4 regions of the Pseudomonas sp. TH37 genome follow, and region 2 is predicted to be linked to each of the others. Evidence: predicted binding sites of a transcription regulator. Region 2 holds the regulator's gene; each other region holds the start of a gene.
The links. Region 2 encodes FliA, which starts transcription of late flagellar genes. Its sites were predicted from a motif close to CTAAAGTTTNNNNNNNNNNNGCCGNTAA; they were not measured.

Region 1 (7,776 bases), on a different contig from region 2:
CAGTTCAAGGAACTCATCGCCCAGACGACGGCTTTCATCCATCGTCGCGCGCCAGTATTTCTGCCGGCTCGGGGCGTCACCCATGAAGCGCTTGAAATCGTTACGGTCCGGTAGTTTGCCGTAGGGCAGGCGCGACAGGTATTCCTTCGACGGCGCCAGCAACAGAACATCCTGCAAACGCACCGGGCAGGCGCGGCGCCATGGCAGGGTCTTGTCGAACCAGCCGGGGATCACTCGATCAGTGAAGTGCGGATACAGCACGATGTCGTTGCCGCTGTAGGGCAAGTCGAGGTGATAGTCCAGCAGTCCGCCATCGCGAAACGTCCCGGCGCCGGCACCCGGCAGGTCGCGCACACCTTGCATGACCATCGGGATCGAGCCCGAGGCGAGCAGGGCCTGGCGCAGGTTGCCGGCATCCAGCGCAACGAAGCGCGACGGGAAGTCATTCAATGCGTTGACCGGTGGCGCCAGGCGCGGGTCGTGGATGATCAGCCGCTCGAAATGCCGCGACAGCCGCGCGCGCCCGCGCAGGTTGTCGGCGATCACCGACGACAGGCCCAGCCCCAGCCGACCACGATGATCGTCCGCCAGCAGGCCGTGGCTTTTGACCACCATGATGTTCAGTCGGTAGTGGGCGTTATCCAGAATTGACGCATCGCGGCCGTCGAGCAAGTCATCGAGCATGCGCCGGGAGCTCTGGCTGATCTGCGCCATGGTCACGCCCTTGGCGAAGTTCTGCTCGGTGTACAGCTGACCGAGGCGGCGGATGCCTTCAGCGGCATCCGGCAGGCAGGCGCTGGCGAAGCGCCAGGAACCCACCGACGCACCAATCAGCGAACGCTCCCGGGGCGCCGCCGGCAGCCATTCGCCGAACAGCGCCAGATCCAGCCCCTGAATTCCCAACGCTTTCGGGCCACCGGCGGCGCCCGGCAACGTTCCCACATCGGCGGCGCTCAAGCCATTTGCACGGATGCGCGCCAAGGCACGCGGCCCGGCCTTGAGGGTCAGGGAAGGGAACTTGATGTGGATCGCGGTCATACCGGTCTCGATGTCTGGCAGGCGGGAGATTATAAGCGCGTTCTGCAGGTGCATGGATCCATTGTGGGAGCCTGCGATATTGTGGTGCCAGCCCCAATGATGGCAATTCAGTTTCAGTTAAGTTCGAATCACTAAGGTGACGCTCGTAGCAACACATAAAAAAATACGGAGACACCCATGAAAATCCTGACTGCCCTGTTCACCGCCTCCATCATCACCATGACCGCCAGCATCGCTCATGCGCGAGACCTCGGCCCCGACGAAGCCCTGAGACTGCGCGACGCTGGTACCATTGTGTCCTTCGAGAAGCTCAACGCCACGGCATTGGCCAAACATCCCGGCGCCAAAATCACCGAAACCGAGCTTGAAGAAGAGTACGGCAAGTACATCTACCAGGTGGAACTGCGCGATCCGCAGGGCCTTGAGTGGGACCTGGAATTGGACGCTGTCAGCGGGCAGGTTCTCAAGGATCATCAGGATACGTAATGAAGGTGTTTTCTTTTAATCGGCGCACCAGCAGTCGGATGGCGCTGGCGCTCCTGGCTTTTTGCTCGGTGGTCATGGCCCGCGACCTGGATCAGGACGAGGCCCTGCGCCTGCGCCAACAAGGTGTGATCCTGCCGCTGGAGCAGCTCTTGCAGCAAGCGCTGGACCTCTATCCCGGGGCCAAGCTGCTGGAAGCCGAGCTTGAGGAAAAGCACGACGTCTACATTTACGAGGTCGAGCTGCTGACAACCGAAGGCGTGGTACGCGAGCTGGACCTCGACGCCACCACCGGCCATTTACTGAAAGACAAGGAAGATTGACCGATGCGTTTGCTCTTGGTGGAAGACCACGTGCCGCTGGCCGACGAATTGATGGCCGGCCTCAACCGGCAGGGTTACGCCGTGGACTGGCTGGCCGACGGCCGCGATGCGGTGTACCAGGGCAGCAGCGAGCCCTATGACCTGATCATCCTCGACCTCGGCCTGCCGGGTTTGCCGGGGCTCGACGTGCTGGCGCAATGGCGGGCCGGGGGCTTGGCCACGCCAGTGCTGATCCTCACGGCGCGCGGTTCCTGGGCCGAGCGGATCGAAGGCCTCAAGGCCGGCGCCGACGATTACCTGACCAAACCGTTTCACCCCGAAGAGCTGCACTTGCGAGTCCAGGCACTGTTACGCCGTTCCCACGGCCACGCCAATCAGCCGACGCTCAAGGCCGCCGGTTTGCATCTGGATGAAGGTCGTCAGTGCGTGACCCGCGACGGTGCCGACATCCAGCTCACCGCCGCCGAGTTTCGCTTGCTGCGCTACTTCATGCTGCACCCCGAACAGATCCTTTCCAAAAGCCACCTCGCCGAACATCTCTACGACGGTGAAACCGAGCGCGATTCCAACGTGCTGGAAGTTCACGTCAATCACCTGCGACGCAAGCTCGGCCGTAGCGTGATCGAAACCCGTCGCGGTCAGGGTTACCTGTTCGGCGGGCAAGCCCAGTGAGGTCGATTCAGCGCCGCTTGAGCCTGGGCCTGATCAGCGTGATGGTGATCGTCGGCCTGGTACTGGCGCAAACCAGCCTTTGGCTGTTCGAAATGGGGTTGCAGCGCTACCTCGAAGCCGGGCTGCGCAACGACAGCGAAAACCTGCTGGTGGCGCTGGTGCGTGGGCCGCAGGGATTGCAACTGGATGAGCGACACTTGGCGCCGGCCTATCAGCGACCGTTCTCCGGGCATTACTTTCGTATCGATTTCGCCGACAGCCATTGGCGTTCCCGCTCGTTATGGGATCAGGAGCTGCCGCAGCTTGGACACCCTGGCCTGCATAGCAATCTGCAATTGGGGCCGGAAGGGCAGCAGCTGCTGGTATTGCGTTCGGACTACCGTCGGTTGGGCCAGGCGATTTCCATCAGCGTCGCCCAGGACTACACCCCGGTGCGCGAGAGCTTCCGGCGCATGCAACAGGTCGGCCTCGGGTTGGGGTTGGCGGGGCTGTTGTTGATTTTGCTGTTGCAACGGATCACCGTGCGCCGCGCCTTGCGTCCTCTGGAAAAAGCCCGCGAGCAAATCGCCCAGTTGCAGCAGGGCCAGCGCTCGCAACTCGATGAAGAAGTGCCGCTGGAGCTGGAACCGCTGGTGGCGCAGATCAACCATTTGCTGGCCCACACCGAAGACAGCCTCAAGCGCTCGCGCAACGCGCTGGGCAATCTTGGGCATGCCTTGAAAACCCCGCTGGCGGTGTTGTTGAGCCTGGCTTCCAGCGAAAAACTCGATGCTCACCCGCAGCTGCGCAAAGTCATGCAGGCGCAGCTGGAACAGGTTCAGCAACGGCTCAATCGCGAACTCAACCGCGCCCGGCTGTCCGGCGATGCACTGCCGGGGGCGCTGTTTGATTGCGATGCGGAACTGCCGGGATTGCTGGCCACGTTGAACATGATCCACGGCGAACACCTCGAGCTGAGCTACCGCGCGCCGGCCGGTTTGCAACTGCCGTGGGATCGCGAAGATCTACTGGAGTTGCTCGGCAACCTGCTGGACAACGCCTGCAAATGGGCAGATGCCGAGGTGCGGTTGAGCGTGGTCGAAACGGCAGAAAGGTTTGAGTTGAGTGTGGAAGACGATGGGCCGGGAATTCCCGAAGACCAGCGCACTCAGGTGTTCAGCCGCGGTACCCGGCTTGATGAACAGACGGATGGGCATGGGTTGGGGTTGGGCATCGTGCGCGACATCGTCGACACGTGGGGCGGGGCGTTGAAGTTGCAGGAAAGCGAGTGGGGCGGGTTGAAGGTGATGATCGAGTTGCCCAAACGCTGACCTCGATCCAAAGAACGCTGCTTAACCTGTGGGAGCGGGCTTGCCCGCGATGGCGATGTAACAGTCAACATAGATGTTGGATGTTATGGCCTCATCGCGGGCAAGCCCGCTCCCACATGGATCTGTGTTGCCTGCAAATTTTTCGGACAATCACTAACCCCTGTGGGAGCGAGCCTGCTCGCGATAGCGGCAGTACAGTCAACATCGATGTCACCTGACACAACGACTTCGCGAGCAGGCTCGCTCCCACATTTGGATCCTCGGTGGACGCGGAATCTGCGTTACACGCGAAACTGATCCATCAAGCTCTGTTGCTGATTCGCCAAACTGTTAAGTGACTGACTCACCCGCGCCGATTCATTGGCCTGCCCCGATAGCGATTCGGTCACATCCCGAATGGTCGCCACGTTGTTATTGATCTCTTCAGCCACCGCGCTTTGCTCTTCAGCCGCACTGGCAATCTGCAGGTTCATATCGCTGATCACCGTCACCGCATCACCAATCTGCCGCAACGCCGTCACCGCCTGACCGACCTGTTCGACACTGCCCTGAGCCTGGCGATGGCTATTGTTCATCGAGCTCACTACCTCTTGAGTACCGCTCTGCAACTGCTCGATCACCAGACGGGTTTCCTCCACGGACTCCTGAGTCCGCCGCGCCAGGTTGCGCACTTCATCGGCCACCACAGCAAAACCGCGTCCGGCTTCACCGGCGCGGGCGGCTTCGATGGCGGCATTCAGTGCCAAGAGGTTGGTCTGTTCGGCGATGGCGCGAATCACTTCCAGCACCGAACCGATTTTCTCGCTGTTCGCTGCCAGGCCTTCGACCTGCACCATGGCCGCGCTCATGTCGGTGGCGAGGTGGTCGATGCTGGCGGTGGTGCGGCCGATCACGGTCAAACCCTGACGGGTCGCCTGATCGGCATCGCGCGCCGCTTGTGCCGCCTGCGCGGCGCTGCGGGCGACGTCCTGGGCGGTGGCGCTCATTTCGTGGGACGCGGTGGCGACCTGATCGACCTGACGGTATTGCTGCTCCATGCCGGCGCTGGTCTGGGTGGCGATGGCGGACGACTGATCCGCCGTGCTGCGGGCGTCCTGCACCGAGCGTTTCACTTGGGCGATGATCGGTTGCAGCTTGTCGAGGAAACGGTTGAACCAACCGGCCAACTGGCCCAGTTCATCCGGCTTGTCGTAGGCCAGGCGCCGGGTCAGGTCGCCTTCGCCGCTGGCAATGTCTTCCAGCATGCGGGCCACGCCGAGGATCGGTCGGGTCACGCTACGCGCCATCAGCCATACCAACAGCAAACCGACGAGCGCCGCCAGCACACCCAGGCACAGTTCAATCAGCGTACCGGCGGTGTTGCTGTCGTCGAGTTGTTTTTTCAGCGCTTCGGCGGGGCCGACCAGGACCTTCTCCGGCACGTCGAGCAGCACGCCCCAGGATTTGCCGCCGGGGATCGGCTGGAACGGCGACAGCACTTTCAATTGCTGATTACTGTGCAGGCTTTCGGTCTTGCTGCTGGTGGTCAGGCGGCGGAGCAGTTCGGCACCGTCGGTTGTGTCCACGGCGTCCAGGCGTTGGCTGAGTTTGCTGGCGTCCCGGCTGTAGCCGGCCAGCAAGCCGACCGGGCTGATGATGCTGACGCTGGTCTGGCCGTCATAGAGTTTTTTGCTGGCGCTCTGACTGATCGCTTGCAGGCTGTTGAGGTTGATGTCCACCGACAGCGAGGCGATGACTTTGCCGTTGACCATCAGCGGGAACACGATGCTGGTCATCAGCACGTTCTGGCCGTCGATCACATAGAAGTAGGGTTCGATCACGCAAGGCTTGAGCGTGGTGCGCGGGCAAGTGAACCAGGCGTTGGCCGGCTCGCCGCTGGGGCCGGTGCTGGTGTCGGCCATGTCGCTTTCCGGCAGGGCCATGGAGGCCACCTTGCCAGGCACAGGTTGCGACCAGTACAGGGCGAAACGGCCCTTGTCGTTACTGCCCAACTCCGCCTGGCCGGCGAACAGCTCGTCCTTGTTGTCCAGCGCATTGGCTTCGAACACCAGCGACAGGCCGAGCAGTTCCGGGTTGGCTTGCAGGGCCGACTTGACCTGTCGGGTCAGGTCTTCACGCAGGTCGAAGGCATCGAGAAAGCGCTTCTCCGCCTGATCGCGCAAAAACAGCACCTGCCGCGAGAAGCCATGGCCATATTGATAGGCGTCCATGAATTGCTGACGAATGCCCAGCGCCTGGACTTCCCCCTGGGACTCGATGCGCGCCTGGGCGGCTTCGGTCAGCATCTCCATGCTTGAGGCTTTTACTAGCGCGGAGCTGTGCTCCATGCGATACAGCGAAAGCCCTACCAGCAGGGTCACGATGCCCGCCAGGCACAGCCCGGCCAGCAGGGTGATTTTCCATTGAATGGAAAGTTGTCTGAGCGACATGGAAACGTCCTTTTATTCGATAAATATCTGAGACTTTGCACTGTAGCGGCTGTGATTCGGCTTTCTTTATGTCGTTGGGCCGAATATCGACTCACACCCTTATGGCACTGATTCATACCCTGTAGGAGCTGCCGAAGGCTGCGATCTTTTGATCTTCTGGCGTCATCGAGGTCGTTGAAAATCAAAAGATCGCAGCCTTCGGCAGCTCCTACGGGGTTGGCGTTGGCTTTGACAAGCCAGCATCGGTCCGGCACAGTGCGCGCCCTCTAATAAAACCCTTTTCTCCATCCGCTGGCGGCGCTCATACAGACTGCCGGCCGGACTCATTCCGTTTGGCGGTGATTGCCTCACCGCGCTGCTTTTGAGGTAACAACAATGAATGCAGTAATTGCCGCGGTCGGCATCATGCTGATACTCAGCCTGTCCCGCGTGCATGTGGTGATCGCGCTGATTGTGGGCGCACTGGTCGGTGGCTTGACCGGTGGCCTGGGCATCGACGCGACCCTGAAAGCCTTCAACAGCGGCCTCGGTGGCGGGGCGACGGTTGCGTTGTCCTATGCCTTGCTCGGCGCGTTCGCGGTGGCCATCGCCAAGTCCGGCCTGGCCCATGCGCTGGCCGACAGAGCCCTGGCCATGGTCGATCGCCAGCACGCCAACGGTGGCGGAAATGTCAAATGGCTGCTGATCGGCCTGCTGTGGGTGGTGGCCATCGCCTCCCAGAACATTTTGCCGATTCATATCGCCTTTATCCCGTTGCTGGTGCCGCCACTGTTATATGTGCTGACCAAACTGCAACTGGACCGTCGATTGATTGCCTGTGTCATCACCTTCGGCTTGATCACGCCGTACATGTTCCTGCCCGTGGGTTTCGGCAACATCTTCCTCAATGAAATCCTGCTGGCCAACGTCGCCCGTAGTGGCGTGGACATCAGCGGTATCAACGTCACCCATGCCATGGGTATTCCGGCGCTGGGCATGGTGTTTGGCCTCGCGGCAGCGTTCATCAGCTACCGCAAGAAGCGCGTTTACGACCTCGAGAAAATCGAGAAAGTCGAACAGGTCGCGGTGCAGTACAACCCAATGAGCCTGATGATCGCCGGTCTGGCCATTGCCGCCGCGTTCATTGTTCAGTTGCTGCTGGACTCGATGATTATCGGGGCGCTGGTGGGCTTCCTGATCTTTTCGGTGTCGGGGATCGTCAAATGGCGCGACACCGATGACCTGTTCACCGAAGGTATGAAGATGATGGCGATGATCGGCTTCATCATGATTGCCGCGTCCGGGTTTGCCGAAGTGATGAAAGCCACCGGTCATGTGCAGACGCTGGTGGAGTCCTCGGCGTCGTGGATCAACCACAGCAAAGGCATTGGTGCACTGTTGATGTTGCTGGTCGGATTGTTGGTGACCATGGGCATCGGCTCGTCGTTTTCCACCGTACCGATTCTGGCGGCGATTTTCGTGCCGCTGTGCGTGCAACTGGGCTTCAGCCCGATCGCCATCGTGTGCATCGTCGGCACTGCC
Region 2 (7,776 bases):
CTGGCGCCTAGCGCCTACCGTCTGACCCTGATGGGCGTGATCCTGGCCGAGGCCGAGATTTACCCGGACCGCGAGCTGGCGATCAACCCGGGGCAGGTCTACGGCACGCTCAACGGCATTACCGCCAAAGATCCGGCTTTTGGTCTGGAGGCGGTCTGGATCGAAATCAGCCAGCGTGCCCAGGCGCAATCCCTCGGCTACACCGTGGTCGATGCCAGTACGGTAGTGGCAACCCACTTGAACCAGATTTTGTACAAGCACTCCAGCGAGCTGATTGGCCACGAAGAAGTCCAGCAACTCATGCAATTGCTGGCCAAAAGCTCACCGAAACTGGCCGAGGAGCTGGTGCCGGGGGTAGTTTCGCTGTCGCAGCTGCTCAAAGTCTTGCAGGCATTGCTGTCCGAACAGGTGCCGGTACGGGACATTCGCAGCATCGCCGAAGCCATCGCGAACAATGCCGCCAAGAGTCAAGATACTGCCGCTTTGGTGGCCGCGGTGCGCGTCGGCGTATCCCGCGCAATCGTGCAAAGCATTGTAGGCACTGAGTCGGAGCTGCCTGTGATCACCTTGGAGCCAAGGTTGGAACAAATATTGCTCAATAGTCTTCAGAAGGCAGGACAAGGCTCGGAAGAGGGTGTTCTGCTGGAGCCAAGCATGGCAGAGAAACTGCAACGCTCGTTGATCGAAGCGGCGCAGCGTCAGGAAATGCAAGGTCAACCGGTGATTCTGCTGGTGGCCGGTCCGGTTCGCGCGATGCTCTCGCGATTCGGCCGACTGGCAGTCCCGGGTTTGCATGTGTTGGCTTACCAGGAAATCCCTGACAACAAGCAAGTGACCATCGTTGCGACAGTAGGGCCCAACGGCTGAGGTAGTGGTTTATGCAAGTTAAGCGTTTTTTCGCCGCCGATATGCGTCAGGCCATGAAACTGGTTCGTGATGAGCTGGGCGCCGATGCCGCCATCATTGGCAACCGCCGGATCGCTGGCGGTGTCGAGCTGACGGCTGCCCTGGATTACAAATTGTCGGCGCTGGCCCCGCGTGTTCCGAACATGGAACTCGAGGATGAGTTGCGCAAGACCCAGTCGCGGATCGTCACCGCCCAGGCCGAACTGAGCCTGCGTGGCGATGGCGAGAGCGACAAGACCACCAATCGCCAATTGTTCGCCGGCCTGCCGTTGACCGCCGCCGAGCCGTTGATCGAGCCAACACTGGCAGAGCCTCGGCGCTCGGCACCCGCTCCTGTCGCAGCGGCCGGCGTCGACCCGCGTGCGTTCGACTCGATGCGTTTCGAGCTCAACAGCCTGCGTGAACTGATGGAAGTGCAACTTGGCTCGCTGGCCTGGAATCAGTTGCAAGGCAGTCGTCCGGCCCAGGCCAACCTCTGGCGTCGCTTGCAACGCATCGGCCTGTCCGGCCCGTTGTCGCGCGATCTGCTGGCACTGATTACCGACATTGAAGAACCACGTCAGGCCTGGCGCATGTTGCTCGCGCACCTGGCGCGGATGATTGCCACTCCGGAAGTCGAGCCACTGGAAGAGGGCGGTGTGATTGCCATGGTCGGCCCGGCCGGCATGGGCAAGACCACCACACTGGCCAAGCTCGCAGCCCGTTACGTGCTCAAGTACGGCGCGCAGAATATCGCGCTGGTGAGCATGGACAGCTATCGCATCGGTGCTCAGGAACAGCTCAAGACCCTGGGCCGCATCCTCAATGTGTCAGTGACTCATGTCGACCCGGGCCAATCGCTGGTGCAGGCGCTGGAGCCTTTGCTGCGTAAACGCGTGGTGCTGATCGATACCGCAGGCCTGCAGGCCAGCGATCCGGCACTGCGCATGCAGCTCGAAAGCCTCGCCGGACGGGGCATCAAATCAAAAAATTATCTGGTCTTGGCAACCACCAGCCAGAAACAGGTTCTAACCGCCGCTTACCACAGTTACAAACGTTGCGGCCTTGCCGGCTGCATCCTGACTAAACTGGATGAAACGGCAAGCTTGGGTGAGGTGTTGAGCCTGGCCATCAGTCATGAATTGCCGGTGGCTTATCTGACTGATGGCCCGCGGATTCCGGATGATTTACATCTGCCGCGTCGTCATCAGTTGGTCAGCCGCGCCGTTAGCGTGCAAATGCAGGAAGAACCCAGCGAAGAAGCCATGGCTGATATGTTCGCTGATATTTACCACAGCCCGACCAAGCAGGTTGGCTGAGGTATTAATGAACATTTTTTGTACCTACATCGATGGTCTGCCATGCATTGTTCAGTCGCTGAACGCGCAGCCAGTAATGTGGCCTCCGTCTATGCAAGACAAGGTAAAGAAATAACATGGGCAGCATGCATCCCGTACAGGTGATCGCGGTGACCGGCGGCAAAGGTGGCGTCGGGAAGACTAACGTGTCAGTGAACTTGTCCCTGGCTCTAGCTGAGCTCGGCCGGCGCGTCATGCTGCTGGATGCCGATCTGGGGCTGGCGAACGTCGACGTCCTGCTGGGGCTGACACCCAAACGTACCCTGGCCGACGTGATCGAAGGCCGCTGTGAGCTGCGCGACGTGCTGTTGCAAGGGCCCGGCGGCATTCGCATCGTTCCGGCCGCATCCGGCACCCAGAGCATGGTTCATCTGAGCCCGGCCCAGCATGCCGGCCTGATCCAGGCCTTCAGCGACATCGGCGACAATCTCGACGTATTGGTGATCGACACCGCCGCGGGCATTGGTGACTCGGTGGTCAGTTTCGTCCGCGCAGCACAAGAGGTCTTGCTGGTGGTGTGCGACGAGCCGACTTCGATCACTGACGCCTACGCGCTGATCAAACTGCTTAACCGCGACTACGGCATGAATCGTTTCCGCGTCCTGGCCAACATGGCGCAGAGCCCGCAGGAAGGCCGCAACCTGTTCGCCAAATTGACCAAGGTCACGGATCGTTTCCTCGACGTCGCCTTGCAATACGTCGGTGCGGTGCCTTACGACGAAAGCGTGCGCAAGGCCGTGCAGAAGCAGCGTGCCGTCTACGAAGCCTTCCCGCGTTCCAAGTGCGCCCTGGCGTTCAAGGCCATTGCGCAGAAGGTCGATACCTGGCCACTGCCGGCCAACCCGCGCGGGCACCTGGAGTTTTTCGTCGAGCGCCTCGTGCAACAAACGGCAGGACCCGTCCTATGACAGCCAGTGGCTACAACCTCTACAAGAAGTCGGCACGTGACGCGCAGTACGAGCTGATCGAGCGTTACGCGCCACTGGTCAAACGCATTGCCTACCACTTGCTGGCGCGTTTGCCGGCCAGTGTCCAGGTCGAAGACCTGATCCAGGCCGGGATGATCGGCCTGCTTGAAGTATCAACCAAATACGACGCCAGCAAAGGCGCGAGTTTCGAGACGTACGCGGGCATTCGAATCCGCGGCGCGATGCTCGATGAAGTGCGCAAGGGGGACTGGGCGCCACGTTCGGTTCACCGCAATACCCGCATGGTCAGCGACGCGATTCGCTCGATTGAAGCTAAAACCGGCCGTGACGCTAAAGATCATGAGGTTGCGGCCGAACTCCAATTGAGTCTCGACGATTATTACGGGATTTTGAACGACACCCTCGGTAGCCGGTTATTCAGTTTCGACGATCTGTTGCAGGACGGCGAACACGAAGGGCTGCATGAGGATGGCGCCAGTGCTCATCTCGAGCCGTCACGCGATCTGGAAGATGAACGCTTCCAGGCGGCGCTGGCGGACGCGATTGCCAATTTGCCGGAGCGTGAGCGACTGGTGTTGGCGCTGTACTACGACGAAGAGTTGAATCTCAAGGAAATCGGTGAGGTCCTGGGGGTCAGCGAATCGCGGGTCAGCCAGTTACACAGCCAGTGCGCGGCCCGTTTGCGGGGGCGTTTGGGGGAGTGGCGAGCGCGCTGACAGGCAGTGTGGGGACACTGCGAACGAGGTTGGTACGGCATTTTGCTGCGTCAGCCACGGCCCGTTGTAATCCATACAACTGTTGAGTGTTACGCCGAATTGATTGAACGGCGCGTTCAGGTGCTGCGCGCGTTTTAAGACTGCTTGGAGGTCGAATTGGACAAGAATATGAAAATCCTCATCGTTGATGACTTCTCAACGATGCGGCGGATCATAAAAAACCTGTTGCGTGACCTTGGGTTCACCAACACGGTCGAGGCGGATGACGGTATTACCGCGATTCCGGTCCTCAACAGCGGGAGCATCGACTTTCTGGTAACGGACTGGAACATGCCCGGCATGACCGGTATTGATCTGCTGCGCCACGTGCGTGCCGATGAAAAACTCAAACACCTGCCGGTGTTGATGGTCACGGCCGAAGCCAAGCGCGAGCAAATCATCGAAGCCGCTCAGGCGGGTGTGAACGGCTATGTGGTCAAGCCATTCACAGCTCAGGCGTTGAAAGACAAGATTGAAAAGATCTTCGAACGCATCGGTTGATGTGCAAAGCCAGTCCGTCACGGGGGAGCTATGGAGCATAACGAATCTTCACAGGGCGATTTTGAATCGACCCTGAAAAAACACGCGGTCGAACTGGTCGAGAGCCTTGAAAAAGGCAGGTTCGGCGACGCTGTGCAACTGATCCATGAGCTCAACCAGACCCGTGACCGCGGCCTGTACCAGGAAGTGGGCAAGCTCACCCGCGAGCTGCATAGCGCGATCGTCAACTTTCAGATTGACCCGCACATGCCGCAAGCCGAGGAAGTGTCTCAGATCACGGATGCCACCGAGCGCCTGGGTTATGTGGTCAAGCTGACCGAGGCCGCAGCCAACCGCACCATGGACCTGGTGGAAAACGCCACGCCGCTGATCAACAGCCTGAGCGACGAAGCTCAGGCGCTGAGCACGGATTGGGGGCGGTTCATGCGTCGCGAAGTCGGGGCTGAAGAGTTCCGCGAACTGGCCCGGCGCGTCGACAGTTTCCTGACACGCAGCACTGAAGACAACCGCGTCGTGTCGAGCAACCTCAACGACATTCTGCTGGCCCAGGATTACCAGGACCTCACCGGTCAGGTGATCAAACGCGTGACCCAGTTGGTCACCGAAGTTGAAAGCAATCTGCTCAAGCTCGTGCTCATGGCCAGCCAGGTAGACCGCTTTGCGGGTATCGAACATGACCGTGATGCGATGCTGGCTGAAAAAGATCCACAAAAACATCTCTCTCAGGGTGAAGGTCCGCAGATTCATGCCGATAAAAGAGAAGACGTTGTGTCCGGTCAGGACGATGTGGACGATTTGTTATCCAGCCTAGGATTTTAGAGTTTTAGCATTTTAGGTTTTTTAGGTTTTTAGACCTCAGGAGCACCCCCTTAATGAGCTTCGGCGCCGATGAAGAGATCCTTCAGGATTTCCTGGTTGAGGCCGGCGAGATTCTAGAGCAACTGTCCGAACAGCTGGTCGAGCTTGAAAGCCGACCGGATGATGCGGATTTGCTCAATGCAATTTTTCGCGGTTTTCACACTGTAAAAGGGGGCGCCGGCTTCCTCCAGCTCAACGAGCTGGTGGAGTGCTGTCACATCGCCGAGAACGTGTTCGACATCCTGCGCAAGGGTGAACGACGCGTCGACTCGGAACTGATGGACGTGGTTCTCGAAGCATTGGACGCGGTGAACAGCATGTTCAGCGAAGTCCGCGAACGCAGCCCGATCACGGCTGCCACACCTGAATTGCTGGCTGCTCTGGCCCGCCTGGCCGAGCCGCAAACTGCCGATGAAGCGGCACCTGTCGCTGAAGTGATGCAAGCACCCGCCGCCGAAAGCGAGTCAGGTGACATCACCGATAACGAATTCGAACAACTGCTGGACTCGCTGAATGCCGTCAAGGCTCAGGCCGAGGCGCCTGTGGTTGCTCCGCCTGCCGCCGATGCGGCGACCAGCGACGAAATCACCGATGCCGAGTTCGAGTCGTTGCTCGATCAATTGCACGGCAAAGGCCAGTTCGCCGCCGATGCAGTGGTCGCAGCGCCTACCGCACCGGCAGCCCCGAAAGCGGCAGGCGACAGCTCCGACATTACCGACGACGAGTTCGAAGCACTGCTCGATCAGCTGCACGGCAAAGGCAACTTTGCCGTCGATGCGCTGGAGTCGGCGATTGCTTCGGCCCCGGCCCCGGCTGCGCCAACTGCTAAAGCGGCCGGCAGCGATCTGATCTCGGATCATGAGTTCGAATCGCTGCTCGACGAATTGCATGGCAAGGGCAAGTTCACTGAAGTGGGCACCGGTTCTGCTGCTTCCGTCGTAGCAACCCCAGTCGTCAAGGCTGCGGCGCCGGCACCTGTTGCCAAAGCGCCTGAACCAAAAGCCCAAGCGCCCAAGCCTGCTGCCGCTGCCGCACCGGCGCCTGCTCGTGCCCCGTCTGCGCCACCACCAGAAAAACCGGCCAGCGAAGCCGAGACCACCGTGCGGGTCGATACCGCGCGTCTCGACGAAATCATGAACATGGTCGGCGAGTTGGTACTGGTGCGTAACCGCCTGGTCCGTCTGGGTCTCAACAGTGGCGACGAAGCCATGTCCAAGGCCGTGTCGAACCTCGACGTGGTCACGGCCGACCTGCAAACCGCGGTCATGAAGACCCGGATGCAGCCGATCAAGAAAGTCTTCGGGCGCTTCCCGCGTCTGGTTCGCGACCTGGCTCGCCAGCTCAAGAAAGAGATCAACCTGGAGCTGGTCGGCGAAGAAACCGACCTCGACAAGAACCTCGTCGAGGCCTTGGCCGACCCGCTGGTCCACTTGGTGCGCAACTCGGTCGACCACGGTATTGAAGAGCCGGCTGAGCGCGAAGCGATGGGTAAACCTCGCAGCGGCAAGGTGATCCTGTCCGCGGAACAGGAAGGCGACCACATCCTGCTGTCCATCTCCGATGATGGCAAAGGTATGGATGCCGACGTTCTGCGCGGTATCGCCGTGAAGAAAGGCTTGATGGACAAGGATGCGGCGGACCGTCTCAGCGAGTCGGATTGCTTCAACCTGATCTTCGCTCCGGGTTTCTCGACCAAGACCGAGATTTCCGACGTCTCCGGGCGCGGCGTGGGCATGGACGTGGTGAAAACCAAAATCGCCCAGCTCAACGGCACCATCAATATCTACTCGACCAAGGGCAAGGGCTCGAAGATCGTCATCAAGGTCCCGTTGACCCTGGCGATCATGCCGACGCTGATGGTCATGCTCGGCAACCAGGCGTTCGCGTTCCCGCTGGTGAACGTCAACGAGATCTTCCACCTCGACTTGTCGCGCACCAACGTGGTGGACGGCCAGGAAGTGGTGATCGTGCGGGACAAGGCGCTGCCTCTGTTCTACCTCAAGCGCTGGCTGGTCAGCTCCGCCGCTCACGAAGAGCAGCGCGAAGGCCATGTGGTGATCCTTTCGGTGGGCACTCAGCGGATCGGCTTCGTCGTCGACCAACTGGTGGGCCAGGAAGAAGTGGTCATCAAGCCATTGGGCAAAATGCTCCAGGGAACCCCCGGCATGTCCGGCGCCACCATCACCGGTGACGGCCGCATTGCGCTGATTCTCGATGTTCCGAGCATGCTCAAGCGTTACGCCGCACGGCGTATTTGATTCTGGGGGAGCGGGGCGACTGAGCCTCGCCCCGTCTAACGGAGTGTTTATGGCAGTCAAAGTCCTGGTGGTGGACGATTCGGGGTTTTTCCGCCGCCGCGTCTCGGAAATTCTTTCAGCGGATTCGAATATCCAGGTCGTCGGTACGGCGACCAACGGCAAAGAGGCGATCGATCAGGCACTGGCCCTCAAGCCAGACGTGATCACCATGGACTACGAGATGCCGATGATG
Region 3 (7,776 bases), on a different contig from region 2:
GCCAGCACGGCCAATGCGTGTGAGTTGTTTAACTGGTAACCCACTGATTCACGCAATACCTATGGGAGCGGGCTTGCCCGCGATGACGGACTGTCAGTCAACATTGATGTTGAATGGTAATACGCTATCGCGGGCAAGCCCGCTCCCACAGGAAATCAACTCCGTGGCATCAAACCCGGAACGCGCTGATCAATTGTTTGAGTTCCACCACCTGCGCCGACAACGCTCGGCTGGCATTTTCAGTCTGGTGCGCGCCGTCGGCGGTGCGCTCACCGGCGCGGTTGATCTCGACGATGTTCTGGTCGATGTCGTGAGCCACGGCGGTCTGCTGCTCTACCGCAGCGGCGATCTGCTGGTTCTGGTCGACGATCATGCCGACAGCACCGAGGATGTTTTCCAGCGCCTGCTGGACCTTTTCCGACTGCCCGACCGTGCCGTTGGCCATCTGATGGCTGGTGCCCATCGCCTTGACCGCCGCCCCGACACCGCTGTGCAGCTTGGCGATCATCTGCTCGATTTCTTCGGTCGATTGCTGGGTGCGTTTGGCCAGGGTCCGGACCTCGTCCGCCACCACCGCAAAACCACGGCCCTGCTCGCCCGCACGCGCGGCTTCGATGGCCGCGTTGAGCGCCAGCAAGTTGGTCTGTTCGGCAATGCTTTTGATCACTTCCAGCACACGACTGATGGATTGGCTGTCGCTGGCCAGTTGATTGATCACCCGCACCGACTGATCGATCTCACTGGCCAGTGCAGCGATGCTGCCCTGCTGGGACTCCACCAGGCCGCGACCGCTGATGGTCTCGTCGTTGACGCTGTGAGCGCTGCTGACGGCCGCCGCGGCACTGCGCGCCACCTCCAGGGAAGTGGCTGACATCTGGTTCATCGCGGTGGCGACCTGCTCGATCTGCGTACGCTGCCCCGCTACCGCCTGATTGCTCTGGGCAGACACGTTTTCAACCTGGCCGGCCTGGCGCTCGACCTCACTGACGGTCTGGCCCACGCGCTCGATCAGATCATGGATCTTCTTCACGGTGCCGGTGAATACCTCGCCCAGCTCGCCCAGTTCATCGCGGCTGTTGGCGCTGAAGGTCACGGTCATGTCCCCGGCCGCCACCTTGTCCATCACCGCGCCAAGACGCTTGAGGGTGGTGCGGGTCGAGGCATAGAAACCGCCATAGAGGTAAAAAATCAACACAAACACCAGCGCCAGCGCCACTGCCTGCAGGATCATGTGGGTGCGGTGCTGCTCCAGCCGCTGCTGCAACTGGGTACCGAGAAACTTCAGGGTGGCTTCATTGAGTTGGTAGGTCTGGTCGATCAGGCCCGTAACCTGATCGTAAAAGGCCTGCCACGGTGCATCGAGGGTGTCAGCCATCACCACTTGTTCTTCGAACAGTTCACTGGCCTTTTTCAGGGAGGCCTTGCTGCTTTCGGCCTGAGCGGCCAGGGTTTCGTGCGCCGCTTTACTGGAGCCCAGAGCATCCTGCAATTTCAGACCGTATTCGGCCTGAAGCTTTTCGATCTGCGCCAGCAACTCATCGAAACGGGTGCTCGACGCCGAATTGAGAAAGCCCTGCCCCAACGAGTAAGAACCCATCGCCCGGCCTTCGCCGAGCGTCTGGGTGACGGCTGGCGTGACGTTGGTAATGAGCTCGCTCAGCTGACGCATGTCGCTCTGGCTGTCGCGACTCAGGCCGGCCTGACTGGCAATGATCTGGCTGAAAATCTGCGCGTTGCCGAGCAACTTGCCGATCAGCGCACTTTTGCTTTGCAGGGAGGTTTCCGTTTGCTGGGCCTTGAACGCGGCGATCATTTCATCGCGCTTGCCATCGAAAAAGGTAATTTGTTCCGGGTCAGTGGTCATCGCCGCCAGCCCTTGCAAACGGGCCAGAACGCTTTGCTCCAGAGCGCTGATATTCGACTCGACATGACCCGCCTTGCCGGACTGGCCAAGGATGACGTTGATCTGCACCAGATTGTTCAGGGTTTCCAGATCTCGGCGCAGGCTCAGGCCGCTGCCCAGCAGGTCGAGGCTCTGCAGCTCGACCCGTGTGCCCTGGAATTCGCGATAGGAATCGCGCACCAGATAGAAGTTGGTCACCAGCATCGGCACGAGGAATAGCACGCTGATCAGGCTGAACTTCATGCCGAAGCTCAGGCGGTTCATCAGCGCGACGGCGGGATAGAGCAAGCTCTTCACTGTGAAGTCTCCCTTTTGAATTCTTATTTTTATGGCAGGCGCGCAGAGACAGCAGATAGCCACTATTGGCGCTATCTCTGTATAGCCTAAATCGGCGGAGGGTTTTGTAACTTAAGGTTAACGAAAAAGATCGCAGCCTTCGGCAGCTCCTACAGATTCACACGATCCCTGGAGCTGCCGAAGGCTGCGATCTTTTCGATTCAAAGCAGAAATCAGGACAAAACAGTCCACAACGCGAACCCGGCATACCAAAGCACTGCCGCGCGCAGCAGCAGTTCCCAGATCCGGTCGAGGCTGTTGATGCCGTCCGGCCCCACCACCGGCGCCGGAATTTCACCAGCCACCAACCCGACCTTCTCGATCAGTTGGGCGGCGCTGATGTTCCAGTTCAGCAGCTCGTGCAGCATCACCCGGCCGACCGCGACAAAGTTGCCGACCAGTGCAAAACTCGCCGCCAGCAGTCGCACCGGCACCCAATCGAACGCGTGACGCAGCTGTGCCGCTCGCTCGACCACGGCCGGGTTCTGCCCGTGCTCCTCGGCCAGCGCCAGCAGTCGATAGCTCAATGCTGCAACCGGGCCCAACAGGAAGTACCAGAAAATCACCGCGAAAAAGCTCTGATAGGCCTCCCACAACAGATGCCCTTCAACTCGCTCCAGCAGTTGCTCGCCGTTGTCGGCGCAAATATTCAGGTCGCGTTTGGCCACATGGGCGGCGGCTTGCAGGTCCTCCCGGCGCCAGGCATCGCGAAACGGCCCGAGGTCGGCCAGCAGATCACCTCGGCCCAGACTGTAAATCACCACCAGCAGGTGCACCGGTAACGCCAGCAAACCGTAGGCTACCGGCTCCAGCACCAGCAACAGCAAACCCAGCAGCGCCACCGGCAACAACACCAGCACCACCAGTATCAGCCACGGACGGTTTGTCATGCGTGGGTTGGCTTCAAGCTTGTGCAGCTCGCGCACCCAACCGCCATCACGTTGAACCCGATGGCGCAGGGCCGAGAACTTCTCGATCCACACCGCCAACAGCAGCACCAGAAAACTCATTGTTGCTCCTTTTTTTCCAGAGCCGCGCGATAGCGTGCCCAGTCAAACGCCGGTCCCGGATCAGTCTTGCGCCCGGGTGCGATGTCGCTATGCCCGCAGATGCGTTGTGCGGTGATGCCCGTGAAGGCGCTTTGCAGCTGTCGCGTCAGGGCCGTCAACGCTTGATATTGGGCGTCGGTGAACGGCAGATCATCCGTGCCTTCAAGCTCGATGCCCACGGAAAAATCGTTACAGGTTTCCCGTCCTTCGAAACATGAGATGCCAGCGTGCCAGGCACGCTCAAGACAAGAGACAAACTGAGTGACGGTGCCGTCACGTTCAATCAGAAAATGCGCAGACACCCGCAGGTCGGCGATTCCTGCAAAGTAGGGATGTTCCGTGACATCCAGACGATTCTGGAAAAATTCCTGCACCTTGCCGGTCAGAAACTGCGCTGGTGGCAGACTGATGTTGTGGATCACCAGCAGGGAAATTTCGCCCTCGGGGCGTGCATTGAAGTTGGGCGAGGGGCATATGCGCACGCCCTGACACCAACCGCTCGCGGGGTCCAACTGCATACAGGTTCCTTCAACGACGACTGTGTTGGTGCCCAGTATGCCGCGATAGACCCTCGGCGCGCGATCACTTGCCGCGATTGAGACGCCGCAGGTTGCCCAGCACCGACTCCAGCGCCCGGTCGAACAGCAAGGTGTCGTCCAGCGTTCGCACCGCGCCACGCCGGAACTCCAGGGCCAGGCCGGTACGGCTGTGCTCCAGCACTTTCATCCCGGTACGGTTGACGAAGATGTATTTGTCGGTGGCTTCAATAATCGCCGCCAGCTTGCAGCGCAGGGTGTTTTCCTCGTCCTCCTGAAACTCGACCCAGCAGCCCAGGTGCAGCTTATCGACCTGAAGCAGAGCAACATCGTCCTCCGGCAAACGCATCGATGCCGTTTCGACCGGGCCTTCGTCAGCGGTGCGAAGCACGATTTCCTGCTGCACTTCGACCATCATCGGTGCGTCAACAGCCGTGCTTTTCTGGCCCGGACGTTCGAACAACTGAAGGTGCAAAACTTCCAGCTCGCTGAAAAACTCGCCGGTGGCGAACGGGTCGAATGCCGAGCTGTTCAAGCCATCGCGCAACGACTTGAGCAACCCCGGCACCAGCGACAACAAGCGCAGGCTCGCGTCGGGTTCGTCATGGCGTTGCACGCTCCAGATCAATTGCGCCATGGTCTGCACATCGGCATGCCATTCGGCGGACTGATCACCGTGCTTGAGACAGGTCAGCAACAGCACTTTGCTCCAGGCCTCCTGGACAAACGCCACCACGCTGTGCGGCAGCACCTTGCCCACCAACGTCTGGTTCAGCGCCTGCTCGACGCGCTGACGCGCCAGATCGGTCCTGGCACGGCCTTCTTCGGCGTCACGGGTGCGTTGCTCGAGTAATTCGCTGCGACGGCGTTCGTCACTGGTGAAGGCGAGAAAATCCGCCAGCAATTCGGAAAAGATCGCCGGGTCATCGACAAAGTCGTTCAGCAAACGCTGCACCACTTGCTCGATGCGCAGGTACAGGCTGTCGCGCTCATGGTCATCGCACTCGCCCCAGCCCATGGCCGCAGCGGCGATTTCGTTGAGTAAACGCCGGGCCGGATGGCTGCTGCGACTGAAGAAGCTCTTGTCGAGCACCGCGACTTTCAGCATCGGGATCTGCAAACGGCCGATCAGCGCCTTGAGGGAGTCCGGCAGGTTACGGTCATCGAGGATGCATTCGAAGAGCATGGCGATCAGGTTGATCACGTCTTCGTCGGCCACCCCCACCACGCGCGACTTGCCGCTTTTGACGCTGACGCGGGTCAGCAGTTGTTCAAGCTGATTACGCAGATCGAAGTCGTCCGGAGCCGCCAGCTCCGGTACGTATTGCTGCAAGTGCGAGAGCAGGCGTAGCAGGTCGCGGGTGGAAATAGGCTGGGTCTGGGCACTGACTTCCAGGGTCGGCGCAACGCTGCCACGCACATGGAACAGCAACTCCTGCAAGGCGGCGAAGACTTCCTGCACGCCCTCGTCGATCTGTGTATTGCCAGTCCGCACGCCTGTCTCGGCGGGGTCAGCACGAACACTCGCAGCCGCCCGATCGGTGGCACGCCGCGCCGGGGCGGGCTTGAGGTCCGGCAGCACGCCGGTGGCGATCAGCAGTTGATTGGCTTCGGCGTAGAGCTGATCAGCATTGCTGAGCACATAGCGTTCGAACAACTTGAGGATGATCAGCTTGACCTTGATCTCCATGCCCAGGTTGCGCCCGGCCTGCAAGAAATACTCGCAGAGCAGCGTCGGCCCCAAGGGGTTGTGCTGTTCGACCAGTGTCTTGCTCAACAGTGTGCTGAGTCGGGCGGTGAGCTGGTCGAGGGCGAAACCGTCGCGATTCAGCACTTTACCGACCATGGCCTCCACCGCCACATTGCGCTCCATGTCGTCATCGGGCATCGACGCCGAGGCATCGAAAGCCAATGCCCGGGGCAAGGCAGCGTGAGAAATGTCGTACTGCGCGAGGCTGACGAAAGCCTCGAAGAATTGCTCGAGAAAACCGCGTTCGATGCTTTTGCGCTTGAGGCGCAAATCGCGCATGGCCTCGAAGAAGATGTTTTGCTCGACGTTGTTTCGGGCCCGGTCGGCCATTTCGAACAGGGTGTCGTCGGCATTATCGAACAGCTCTTGCAAACCTTGCTTGAGTTGTTGAGCGGCCTTGTCGCGAACCTGAAGCAGAATCACGGGCAGGCGGGCGAGCGGCGAGTGAGTCGCCTGGTCGGTAGCGGCCTTGTGCAAAGGCACTACATTCCCGTCGTTGTGCATCCAAGCCTCCTGAAACGGTGATTCTTCGGTTCGGTTCGGTAAGAAAGTTCGAGTCCGCAGGCCACACAGCCGGCGCTCAACAGGGACAGTCACCACCCGTTGTCATTCAATAATCGGGAATCCAAAGCCACGTCAAAGCTATGACGTCAAACGCAAGGCGGATTATCTGCAAAAGACTCTCCTTGTGCCAGCAGACTCTGCCCTTCCCCAAGAAATAGACGTTTATGAGAGCCCCTTGCTTAGCACTGATTGCTCGCGCGAATCGACCAAATGCAGGTTGGCGAACGATGGAATGGCCGTTGATGCCTTGGGTTGCCTCGCAGCATGGCCCTATAATCGGGCCACTTTGTTTGTGGAGCCCGTTATGCCGAATCTACGTCTCGCCGATTTGACCGCCGAAATCGAAGCCAACGTGCGCCGTGCGTTACTCGAGGACATCGGCAGCGGCGACATCACCGCGCAACTGATCCCGGCCGAACGCCTGGCCAAAGCCACCATCATCACCCGCGATGAGGCTGTCATTGCTGGCACCGCGTGGGTGGATGCGGTTTTCCGGCAATTGGACCCGCGGGTTGCCGTTCATTGGCAGGTGCGCGACGGCGAACGGGTGAAACCCAATCAGGTGCTATTCCATCTCGAAGGCCCGGCGCGCTCGCTGCTGACGGGTGAACGCAGTGCTCTTAATTTCCTGCAATTGCTGTCCGGCGTGGCCACTCGTGCGCAATACCTGGCCGATTTCGTCGCCGAAACCCAGGTGAAGTTGCTCGACACCCGCAAAACCCTGCCGGGGCTGCGCCTGGCTCAGAAATACGCCGTGACCTGCGGCGGTTGCCACAATCACCGCATCGGCCTGTATGACGCCTTTCTGATCAAGGAAAACCATATCGCCGCCTGCGGTGGCATTCCAGAGGCTATCGCAGCCGCGCACAAGATCGCCCCGGGCAAACCGGTGGAGATTGAAGTGGAGAGTCTGGAGGAGCTAAAAGAAGCCCTGGCGGCCGGTGCCGACATCATCATGCTCGATGAACTGAGCCTGGATGACATGCGCGAAGCCGTACGACTGAACGCCGGCAAGGCCAAACTGGAGGCTAGCGGCGGTATCAACGAAAGCACGTTGCTGCCAATCGCCGAAACCGGGGTGGATTATATTTCGATTGGTGCGATGACCAAGGATGTGAAGGCTGTAGACCTGTCGATGCGACTGAGTCTCTGATCACGCCTTTGATATAAAAAATGCCAGCCTGATGAAAGCTGGCATTTTTTTTAGACCACCAGATTATTCATCTCGCAGTACTCTTCCCACTCGACGCCCAATACCTCCGCCGCCTCCTTGTGCAGGGCCAGGCGCGCAGCCTCGAACTCTTCCGGGGTAGAGGTGTACTTGAGCGTCAGCTCCCACGGCTGCAAGCCCTGGGATTCAGCCTCATCCTCGAATGCCCACTGGATCTGGTCTTTCTGATCGTCGGCTGGCAAGTCCTTGATCTCTTCGGCCAACTGAGGCGACTCAAGCAGGTACTTTTTAAGTGCTTCTTCGTTTCTGGCTTCTTGGGTCAATTCTTTAACGGTCATGGCGTTCTCGCTGATCTGGGGAATGGAAGATGGATCTGGATCATCAAGGATCTCTCTGACGCAGAAAAACCGTTTGAAGCCCGGTTTGTCTGGCCTTCAGAACCATTCGGGATCATCTGAAAACTGCTG
Region 4 (7,776 bases), on a different contig from region 2:
GTTGCGGTGAATATCCTTGCGGTCGACGCCGTCGGCATCGGTGCACAGCGCCGGCATGGCGGCGATCTGTTCTTCGTTGCACGGCGCCAGGAACACGAAGTGCCCTGCCCCGGCCAGCAATTTGAAGTCCGGTGCGGTCGGCAGTTTGCGCGCAAGCGCTGCGGCGTTTTTGTCGAACGCCACCAGTTTGTCGCCATCACCGCTGTACAGCAGCACCGGCACATGCACGTCGGCCAGGGTATGGCGGCCGAACTTCAGGCTCAGCGGCGCCATCAGCAGCAAGGCATGCACGCGCGGGTCTGCCACTGGCTGCAAATCATCACGATCGACGATCAGTTCGCCTTGCGTGTTGCAGGCATCGTGATCATCCGGGCGCTCCTGGCAATAACGGCGCAGGCGATCCAGATCCGGGGTGGCACCGGACAGGATCAACGCGGTCTCACCGCCGGCCGAATAGCCAATCACCCCGACCTGCTCGGCGTTGACGAAGGGCGCGAGCATCCGGTCGCTGAGTGTCGCGGTAATGGCTTCGGAAATCTGGATCGGCCGACCATAAAGGTTGCTCAAGGTGCCGAGGCGGCTGTGGTCCTTGGAGTTGTCGCCGGGATGGATCACCGCCACCACCACAAAACCCTTGCGTGCCAATGAGGTGGCGAGGTCGTGCAGGGCCAGCGGGGTTCCGGTGTTGCCGTGGGACAGCATCAGCATCGGGAAACGCCCGATGGCGACTTTGGTGTCTTCACCGGCTTCGACCGTATAACCCTCGAGCGTACTGGAATGTTCCTTTTCACTGGACGGGTAAAAGGCGATGGCGCGCATCGGCTGCAAGTCCAGCGGATCGAGGAACGTCATCTCATGGAAACCGACGCTCCAGTGAGGATGCGGCGCAGAAGCGGCGTGCACCAAACTCAGACTGCCCAGCAGACAAATCAGTAGCGTTGCACAAAGACGCACCATGGGATGCCCCACCTTATTACCTGACCGCAGATGTTAACCCTCGACTGCATAACCTGGGCCAGAAACTGATAACCGCCAGAAACAAAAAACTCCGTATCCGGCCATCACGATGACCAGAATACAGAGTTTCAGGGGTATTGCCCGAGCTGTTTACGACTTTACGCAAGCCTTACGCGGCAGCGAACAATTGCTCGCTAATGTGCGCCTGAGCGTCGCTCATGGCTTTGGTGCGCACTTCATCACCGTAGGCCAAGCCATGGGCGCGGACGAACTCGATGTCGGTGATGCCAATGAAGCCGAACAGCACCTTCAGATAATCTTCGTGCGCAACACCGGTCGCTTGACCGGTATGCAGACCGCCGGAAGTCGACACGATCACGACTTTCTTGCCGCCGCACAGACCTTCAGGGCCGGCTTCGGTGTAGCGGAAAGTCTGACCGGCCACGGCGATGCGGTCGATCCAGGCCTTGAGTTGAGTCGGGATGGTGAAGTTGTACATCGGCGCGGCAATCACGACGGCATCGGCGGCGAGGAATTCGGCCAGAGTCGAGGCACTCAGATCCGCTTCGTGCTGTTGCGCGGCGTTGCGCAGCTCTGCGGCGGTGCCGGCAGCGACCAGGGTGGTGGCGGAGAAATGGCTGATGGCATCGGCAGCCAGGTCGCGGTAAGTCACCACAACGCCAGGCTCGGCGGCTTGCCAGGTTTTGACGACTTCGCCGCTCAGCTGACGGGAAGCCGAGTTGTCACCCAGAATGCTCGAATCGATATGCAGTAATTTCATGTGGGATCTCCAAGGTGAGGATCGCCACCGGGCGATCTGATGGAGACAATCCTACCGACGAAACCAATAGATGATTAGTCGGCAACAATGCGATAGTTTGTCCCACTGATAGAACAGTCGAGCTTAAACCATGCAAGATCTCAACGACCTCTACTACTTCGCCAAGGTGGTCGAAGCCGGTGGTTTCGCGGCGGCCGGGCGTTTGATGGGGATTCCCAAATCGCGGTTGTCGCGACGTATCGCCGAGCTGGAAGAACGCCTGGGCGCACGCCTGCTGCAACGCACCACCCGCCAACTCAACCTGACCGCCGTGGGCGAGCGTTACTTGCGCCATTGTCAGGCGATGCTGCTGGAGGCCGAGATGGCCGACGAAGCGGTGGCCAGCATGTCCAGCGAGCCCCGGGGGCGCTTGCGAGTGTCGTGCCCCGTCGGATTGGCCCACGAAATCCTGCCCGGGGTGATCAGTAACTTCCTGGAGAAATTCCCTCAGGTTCAGCTGGAGATGATGTTGCTCAACCGTCGGGTTGACCTGATCAACGAGGGCGTCGACGTCGCCTTGAGAGTGCGGGATCTGGGTGATGAAGATCCATTGCTGGTCACCCGCCGCCTGCGTCAGGCTCAGATGCTGATGGTTGCCAGCCCCGCTTTTTTGCTCGGCCGTGAAATAAATCATCCTGAAGACCTGAAAAACCTGCCCGTGCTCGGCGCTCTGGAAGCCGACCGCATGGTGCACATCCGCATGCTTGATCAACAGGGCAAAAGCTATGATCTGAGCCTGGAAGCGCGATTGGGGATCGACGATTTCATTGTGCGCAAAGCGTGCACCCTCAGTGGCCAGGGTTTTACCATGCTGCCCATGATGCATTGCGAGCAAGAGCTAAAAAACGGCGAGCTGGTGCAACTGCTACCCGACTGGTCATTGCCGGGCGGCTGGCTGCAAGCGGTCTACCCCCATCGACGCGGGGTGATGCCGGCAGTACGCGCCTGGATCGACCATTTGATCGAATCATTCAATGCTTGTGGGGACAGACTGTTATGAAAGCGGGACTAATGAGCGAAGAGGACGTCGCGCAATTCTGCCTGGCACTGCCCGGTGCGCGGGAGGATTACAAGTGGGGAGGCGTGCGGGTGTTTTCGATTGCCGGGAACAAGATGTTCGCCTTGCAGAACCTGCGGGGACAGTCCCTGGCTTTCAAGGTCGACAAGGACCTGTTCCTGGGCCATTGCGACCGCCCGGGCATTCACCCGGCGCCGTATCTGGCCCGGGCCCAGTGGGTCATCATGGAAACGCCCTACCCGCTGGGCACCGAAGAGCTGCAAGGCTTGCTGCAACGTTCCCACCAACTGGTGGTGAGCAAATTGCCCAAGCGCACGCAGGTCGGCTTGCTGCTTTAAAGTGCTTTAAAGCAATGCAAACAGGTTAGCGCCCAGAAATAGCTGGTCGATCCAGAACACCTGATGCATCAGCACGATGAGCCAGAACACCAACTGAAACGAGACTTTGCGGGTCTTGTGTCGAAACGCTTGCTGGGCCAGCAAAGCGCCCGGCCAACCGCCCGCCAGCTCCACCGCGTGCAAGACGTTCTCCGGCGTGCGCCAACTGTCGGCGCGGGCCTTGTGCTTGTCGCTCCAGTACAGGAAAAACGCCAGCACGCTGACGATGCCGTAGGCCGCCAGGGGAATCATCGACACCCCGTGCAGCCATAGCGACACCGAGCCAAACAACGGCACTGCGCACAGCGCAACGAATACCAGCAGTTTCAGCCGCAGGTTCTGAATGGCGCCCCCGGACTTGCGTCCGGGGGTATTGTTGCGCGCACTGGAATCGTTCATGGTTTGACCGCTGTCCAGTCGACCCAGCCGAATTGCCAAGTGGCCAGGATCACCAGACCGAACGCAATGCGATACCAGGCGAATGTCGCGTAGCTGTGGCTGGCGATGAATATCAGCAGGGCCCGAACGGCGATCATCGCAAAGATAAACGCCGTGACGAAACCAATGGCGAATACCGGAAAATCAGCCGGCACAAACAGATTGCGGTATTTGTAGCCCGAGTACACCGCCGCGCCGACCATGGTTGGCATGGCGAGGAAGAACGAGAACTCGGTGGCCGTCTTGCGCGACAACCCGAACAGCAAGCCGCCAATGATCGTCGAACCGGAGCGCGAGGTCCCCGGAATCATCGCCAGGCACTGGGCGAAGCCGACTTTCAACGCGTCTTTCCAGGTGATGTCATCAACGCTTTCAGCATGCACTTCATGCTGGCGACGTTCAGCCCACAACATGACGATCCCGCCCACGACCAATGCGGTGGCCACGGTAATCGGGTTGAACAGGTACTCATGAATCAAGTCGGCGAAAATCACCCCCAATACCACGGCCGGCAGGAAGGCAATCAACAGGTTCGCGGTAAAGCGTCGGGCACTGGGCTGTGTCGGCAAACCGATGACCACGTCGAAGATCTTGCGGCGAAACTCCCAGACCACCGCCAGGATTGCCCCGAGCTGAATGATGATGTTGAAGGCCATGGCCCGCTCGCCGCCGAAATTGAGCAAGTCCGCCACAATAATCTGGTGCCCGGTACTGGAAATGGGCAAGAACTCCGTCAGCCCTTCTACCACGCCTAAAATCAATGCCTGAAAGGCCGTCCAAAGATCCATCAATCCCCCAAGAAGCAATACCCCCAGGCATGCTCCGTTAATAATTTGTAGAGCGTTAACCGCAATCAACCTTAGCTGAATCCCCGCGCGCACAAGATCCACGCAAAACCGTAAAAGTTGCGGGAAAAAAGACTTGGGCTCAGGTTTTTCCGTGCGGGGCCGAAATCCTATCAGAGACGCCTCATTTACGCTGCCGTGTAATAGGTCCTGAGTCGCATAGGCCCGATCGGCAAAGTGTGGTTGGATGCTGGCGATCGTTTATTACAAGAACAAGAAACCGGAGTAACAGCGTTATGAACAGCTTGCGCAGTGTGTCGATCAGCCGACGCTTGTGGCTCATCTTGATCGTGGCCGTGGTGATGCTATTGACGTTGGGCGTGTTGATGCTCAAGCAGATTCACGACGACCTCTATCAGGCCAAGGCCCAAAAGACCCAGCACGTGGTACAGACCGCCAGTGGCATCCTCACCTACTATCACGGCCTGGAAACTGCCGGCACCCTCACCCGCGACGCCGCGCAAAAGCAGGCACTGAATGCCGTGCGCGGTTTGCGCTACGACCAGAATGACTATTTCTGGATCAACGATCTGACGCCGGTCATGATCATGCACCCGACCAATCCGAAGCTTGATGGCCAGAATCTCTCGGCGATTCGCGACCCCGACGGTTTCGCGCTGTTCAACGAGATGGTCGCCATCGCCAAGGCCAAGGGTGCCGGCATGGTCGATTACCGCTGGCCGAAACCGGGCGCCAGCGCGCCGGTGGAAAAAACCTCCTACGTGAAACTGTTCGAGCCTTGGGGTTGGGTGATCGGTTCGGGCGTATACATCGATGACATGCAGGCCGAGTTTTATGCTCAAGTATGGAAGGCCTCTTTCGTGGGCCTGGTGATTGCCCTGATCATGGCGTTGCTGGTGATCATGATTGCCCGCAGCATCGTGCGCCCGCTCCAGGAAACCGTGAACGCCATGGCCAACATCGCCAGCGGTGAAAGCGACCTGACCCGCAGCCTCGATACCCACGGCCAGGACGAAGTCACGCAACTGGCCCGGCACTTCAACGCCTTTACCGCCAAACTGCGCCTGGTGATCAGTCAGCTGCAGGTGTCCGCCGGCGCGCTGGGCCAGTCTTCCAGCGAACTGGGCAACGATGCCGCGCAAGCCCAGCAACGCAGCCAGCAGCAATCCCAACAAATGGAACTGGTGGCAACCGCGATCAACGAAGTGACCTACGGCGTGCAGGATGTGGCCAAAAACGCCGAGCACGCGGCCAGCGAAATGCGCAATGCCGAGTCTCAGGCGCAACAGGGCCAAGTCAATATCGATGGCAGCCTGCAGCAGATCGACAAGCTGTCTTCGACCATCGATCAAGCCGTCGAAGTGATTCGTACCCTAGCCGCCGAAAGCACGCAAATCGGCAGCGTTCTGGAAGTGATTCGCTCCATCGCCGAGCAAACCAACTTGCTCGCCCTCAACGCCGCCATCGAAGCCGCCCGGGCCGGCGAGCAAGGGCGCGGGTTTGCGGTGGTCGCCGATGAAGTGCGCCTGCTGGCCCAGCGCACCCAGAAGTCCACGGCGGAAATCCAGTCGATGATCGAACGCCTGCAAAGCCACTCCGAAGCGGCGGTCAAGGTAATTGGCGACAGCAGCCGTGCCTCGCAATTGACTATCGAGCAGGCCGGGCTGGCGGGCGCCAGCCTGAATGCCATCGGCCAGGCCTTGCGCAACCTCAACGGGTTGAACGCCTCGATTGCCAGCGCGACCTTGCAACAGGCCCATGTGGTGGAAGACATCAATCAGAACGTCACCCAGGCAGCCGGGTTGTCCCACAGCACGGCACTGGCGGCCGAACAATCGAGCGTGGCCAGCGTTCACCTCAAGGAACTGAGCGAACAGTTGAACGGGTTGCTGAAGCAGTTTCGGGTGTAACTCTTTTCTATACCCAACGCGGTCCCCTGTGGGAGCGGGCTTGCTCGCGAAGGCGGTGTGTCAGGCGACATCAATATTGACTGTGCCGCCGCCTTCGCGGGCAAGCCCGCTCCCACAGGGATTGCGTGTGACCTGACTGGCATTGGTAAGCGCCACTCCCCACTACAAGCCCATTTCCCACAATCCGGGTACAATTCGCCCCCCTCATTTTTACGACACCAAGGAACCTCCATGTCCGGGCTTGAACTGTTTGCCGCCGCCCTCGGCGTGATTGCCGTCTGGTTGACGGTCAGACAGAACCCTTGGTGCTGGCCGATCGGCCTGGTCATGGTGCTGCTGTATAGCTGGATTTTTTTTGAGGTGAAGCTGTATTCGGACATGCTGCTTCAAGTGATCTACGCCGGTTTGCAGATCTACGGCTGGTGGCAGTGGACGCAGGGGAGCGCGACTCATGGCAAGCGGCATGTCAGCTTGCTCGATGGAAAATCCATTGCGCTCGGGCTGACCGTCGGCGCAGTCGGCAGTTTGCTGCTCGGCGCCGCGATGGCCCACTGGACCGATGCCGCCCAGCCTTGGCTCGATGCGGCGCTGACCGGGTTCAGCCTGGTGGCGCAATTATGGATGGCGCAAAAACGTCTGCAATGCTGGGCGCTGTGGATCGCGCTCGACATCATCTTTGTTGGCCTGTTCATCTACAAAGAGCTGTACCTGACTGCGGGCCTCTATGGGGCGTTCGCCCTGCTGGCGGTGCATGGCTGGCGGACATGGCGCACCGATCCGGCGTTGCGCACATGAAAGTGCTGGTGCTCACAGGACCTGAATCCAGTGGCAAGAGCTGGCTGGCCGCCGAACTGCAACAGCAATTCGGCGGTGCTCTGGTGGGTGAATACGTGCGCTGGTTCATTGAGCGGGAGGCGCGGGATACTTGCCCGGCCGATATTCCCGAAATCGCTCGAGGTCAGCTGCAATGGGAAGATGAAGCCCGCGCCCTTGGGCCGCCATTGCTGATTCTCGACACTCACTTGCTGAGTAACATGCTCTGGAGCCAGACCCTGTTTGGCGATTGCCCGGCCTGGCTCGAGGAGGCGCTGCTGGCGCGGCACTATGACTTGCACTTGCTGCTGTCGCCCGAACAGGTTGACTGGACCGATGACGGTCAGCGTTGTCAGCCCGAGCTGGATGAACGCCGGTTTTTTTTCAACGCGACCCAGGCATGGCTGGAGCAACATCGGCAGCCTGTTCAAGTGCTTCAGGGCGATTGGGCCGAACGCCGGCTTCAGGCATTGCAAGCCGTCGCGTTACTGCTCGAGCGCTGATCTTCCTTATTGCCCCCCCCAATCCATGTGGGAGCGGGCTTGCTCGCGAAGACGGCGGCACAGTCAATATTGATGTCGCCTGACACACCGCTTTCGCGGGCAAGCCCGCTCCCACAGTGATTGCGTTGATCTGA

Region 1: JFU11_RS25675 (methyl-accepting chemotaxis protein) is a predicted target of FliA. The motif match lies at 6,298-6,325, and genes of this name have one in related genera.
Region 3: JFU11_RS20625 (methyl-accepting chemotaxis protein) is a predicted target of FliA. The motif match lies at 2,289-2,316, and genes of this name have one in related genera.
Region 4: JFU11_RS08515 (methyl-accepting chemotaxis protein) is a predicted target of FliA. The motif match lies at 4,537-4,564, and genes of this name have one in related genera.

What each region holds. Positions count from the first base shown of each region.
Region 1 covers NZ_JAEKFD010000013.1:63,378-71,153, reverse strand. The annotation lists gene JFU11_RS25700 (patatin-like phospholipase family protein) at 1-1,038, opposite strand, end outside; gene JFU11_RS25695 (PepSY domain-containing protein) at 1,216-1,524, shown strand; gene JFU11_RS25690 (PepSY domain-containing protein) at 1,524-1,844, shown strand; gene JFU11_RS25685 (response regulator transcription factor) at 1,848-2,516, shown strand; gene JFU11_RS25680 (sensor histidine kinase) at 2,513-3,826, shown strand; gene JFU11_RS25675 (methyl-accepting chemotaxis protein) at 4,108-6,255, opposite strand; gene JFU11_RS25670 (Na+/H+ antiporter NhaC family protein) at 6,631-7,776, shown strand, end outside.
Region 2 covers NZ_JAEKFD010000001.1:384,384-392,159, reverse strand. The annotation lists gene flhA (flagellar biosynthesis protein FlhA) at 1-867, shown strand, start outside; gene flhF (flagellar biosynthesis protein FlhF) at 879-2,204, shown strand; gene fleN (flagellar synthesis regulator FleN) at 2,321-3,151, shown strand; gene fliA (RNA polymerase sigma factor FliA) at 3,148-3,888, shown strand; gene JFU11_RS01850 (chemotaxis response regulator CheY) at 4,057-4,428, shown strand; gene JFU11_RS01845 (protein phosphatase CheZ) at 4,459-5,247, shown strand; gene JFU11_RS01840 (chemotaxis protein CheA) at 5,301-7,544, shown strand; gene JFU11_RS01835 (chemotaxis response regulator protein-glutamate methylesterase) at 7,594-7,776, shown strand, end outside.
Region 3 covers NZ_JAEKFD010000008.1:217,211-224,986, forward strand. The annotation lists gene JFU11_RS20620 (TatD family hydrolase) at 1-39, shown strand, start outside; gene JFU11_RS20625 (methyl-accepting chemotaxis protein) at 170-2,200, opposite strand; gene ampE (regulatory signaling modulator protein AmpE) at 2,413-3,249, opposite strand; gene ampD (1,6-anhydro-N-acetylmuramyl-L-alanine amidase AmpD) at 3,246-3,806, opposite strand; gene JFU11_RS20640 (DUF1631 domain-containing protein) at 3,871-6,078, opposite strand; gene nadC (carboxylating nicotinate-nucleotide diphosphorylase) at 6,443-7,291, shown strand; gene JFU11_RS20650 (DUF6388 family protein) at 7,342-7,647, opposite strand.
Region 4 covers NZ_JAEKFD010000002.1:760,253-768,028, reverse strand. The annotation lists gene JFU11_RS08545 (hypothetical protein) at 1-957, opposite strand, end outside; gene JFU11_RS08540 (FMN-dependent NADH-azoreductase) at 1,127-1,738, opposite strand; gene JFU11_RS08535 (LysR substrate-binding domain-containing protein) at 1,869-2,777, shown strand; gene JFU11_RS08530 (MmcQ/YjbR family DNA-binding protein) at 2,774-3,133, shown strand; gene JFU11_RS08525 (DUF1294 domain-containing protein) at 3,140-3,571, opposite strand; gene JFU11_RS08520 (undecaprenyl-diphosphate phosphatase) at 3,568-4,398, opposite strand; gene JFU11_RS08515 (methyl-accepting chemotaxis protein) at 4,692-6,326, shown strand; gene pnuC (nicotinamide riboside transporter PnuC) at 6,558-7,121, shown strand; gene JFU11_RS08505 (AAA family ATPase) at 7,118-7,642, shown strand.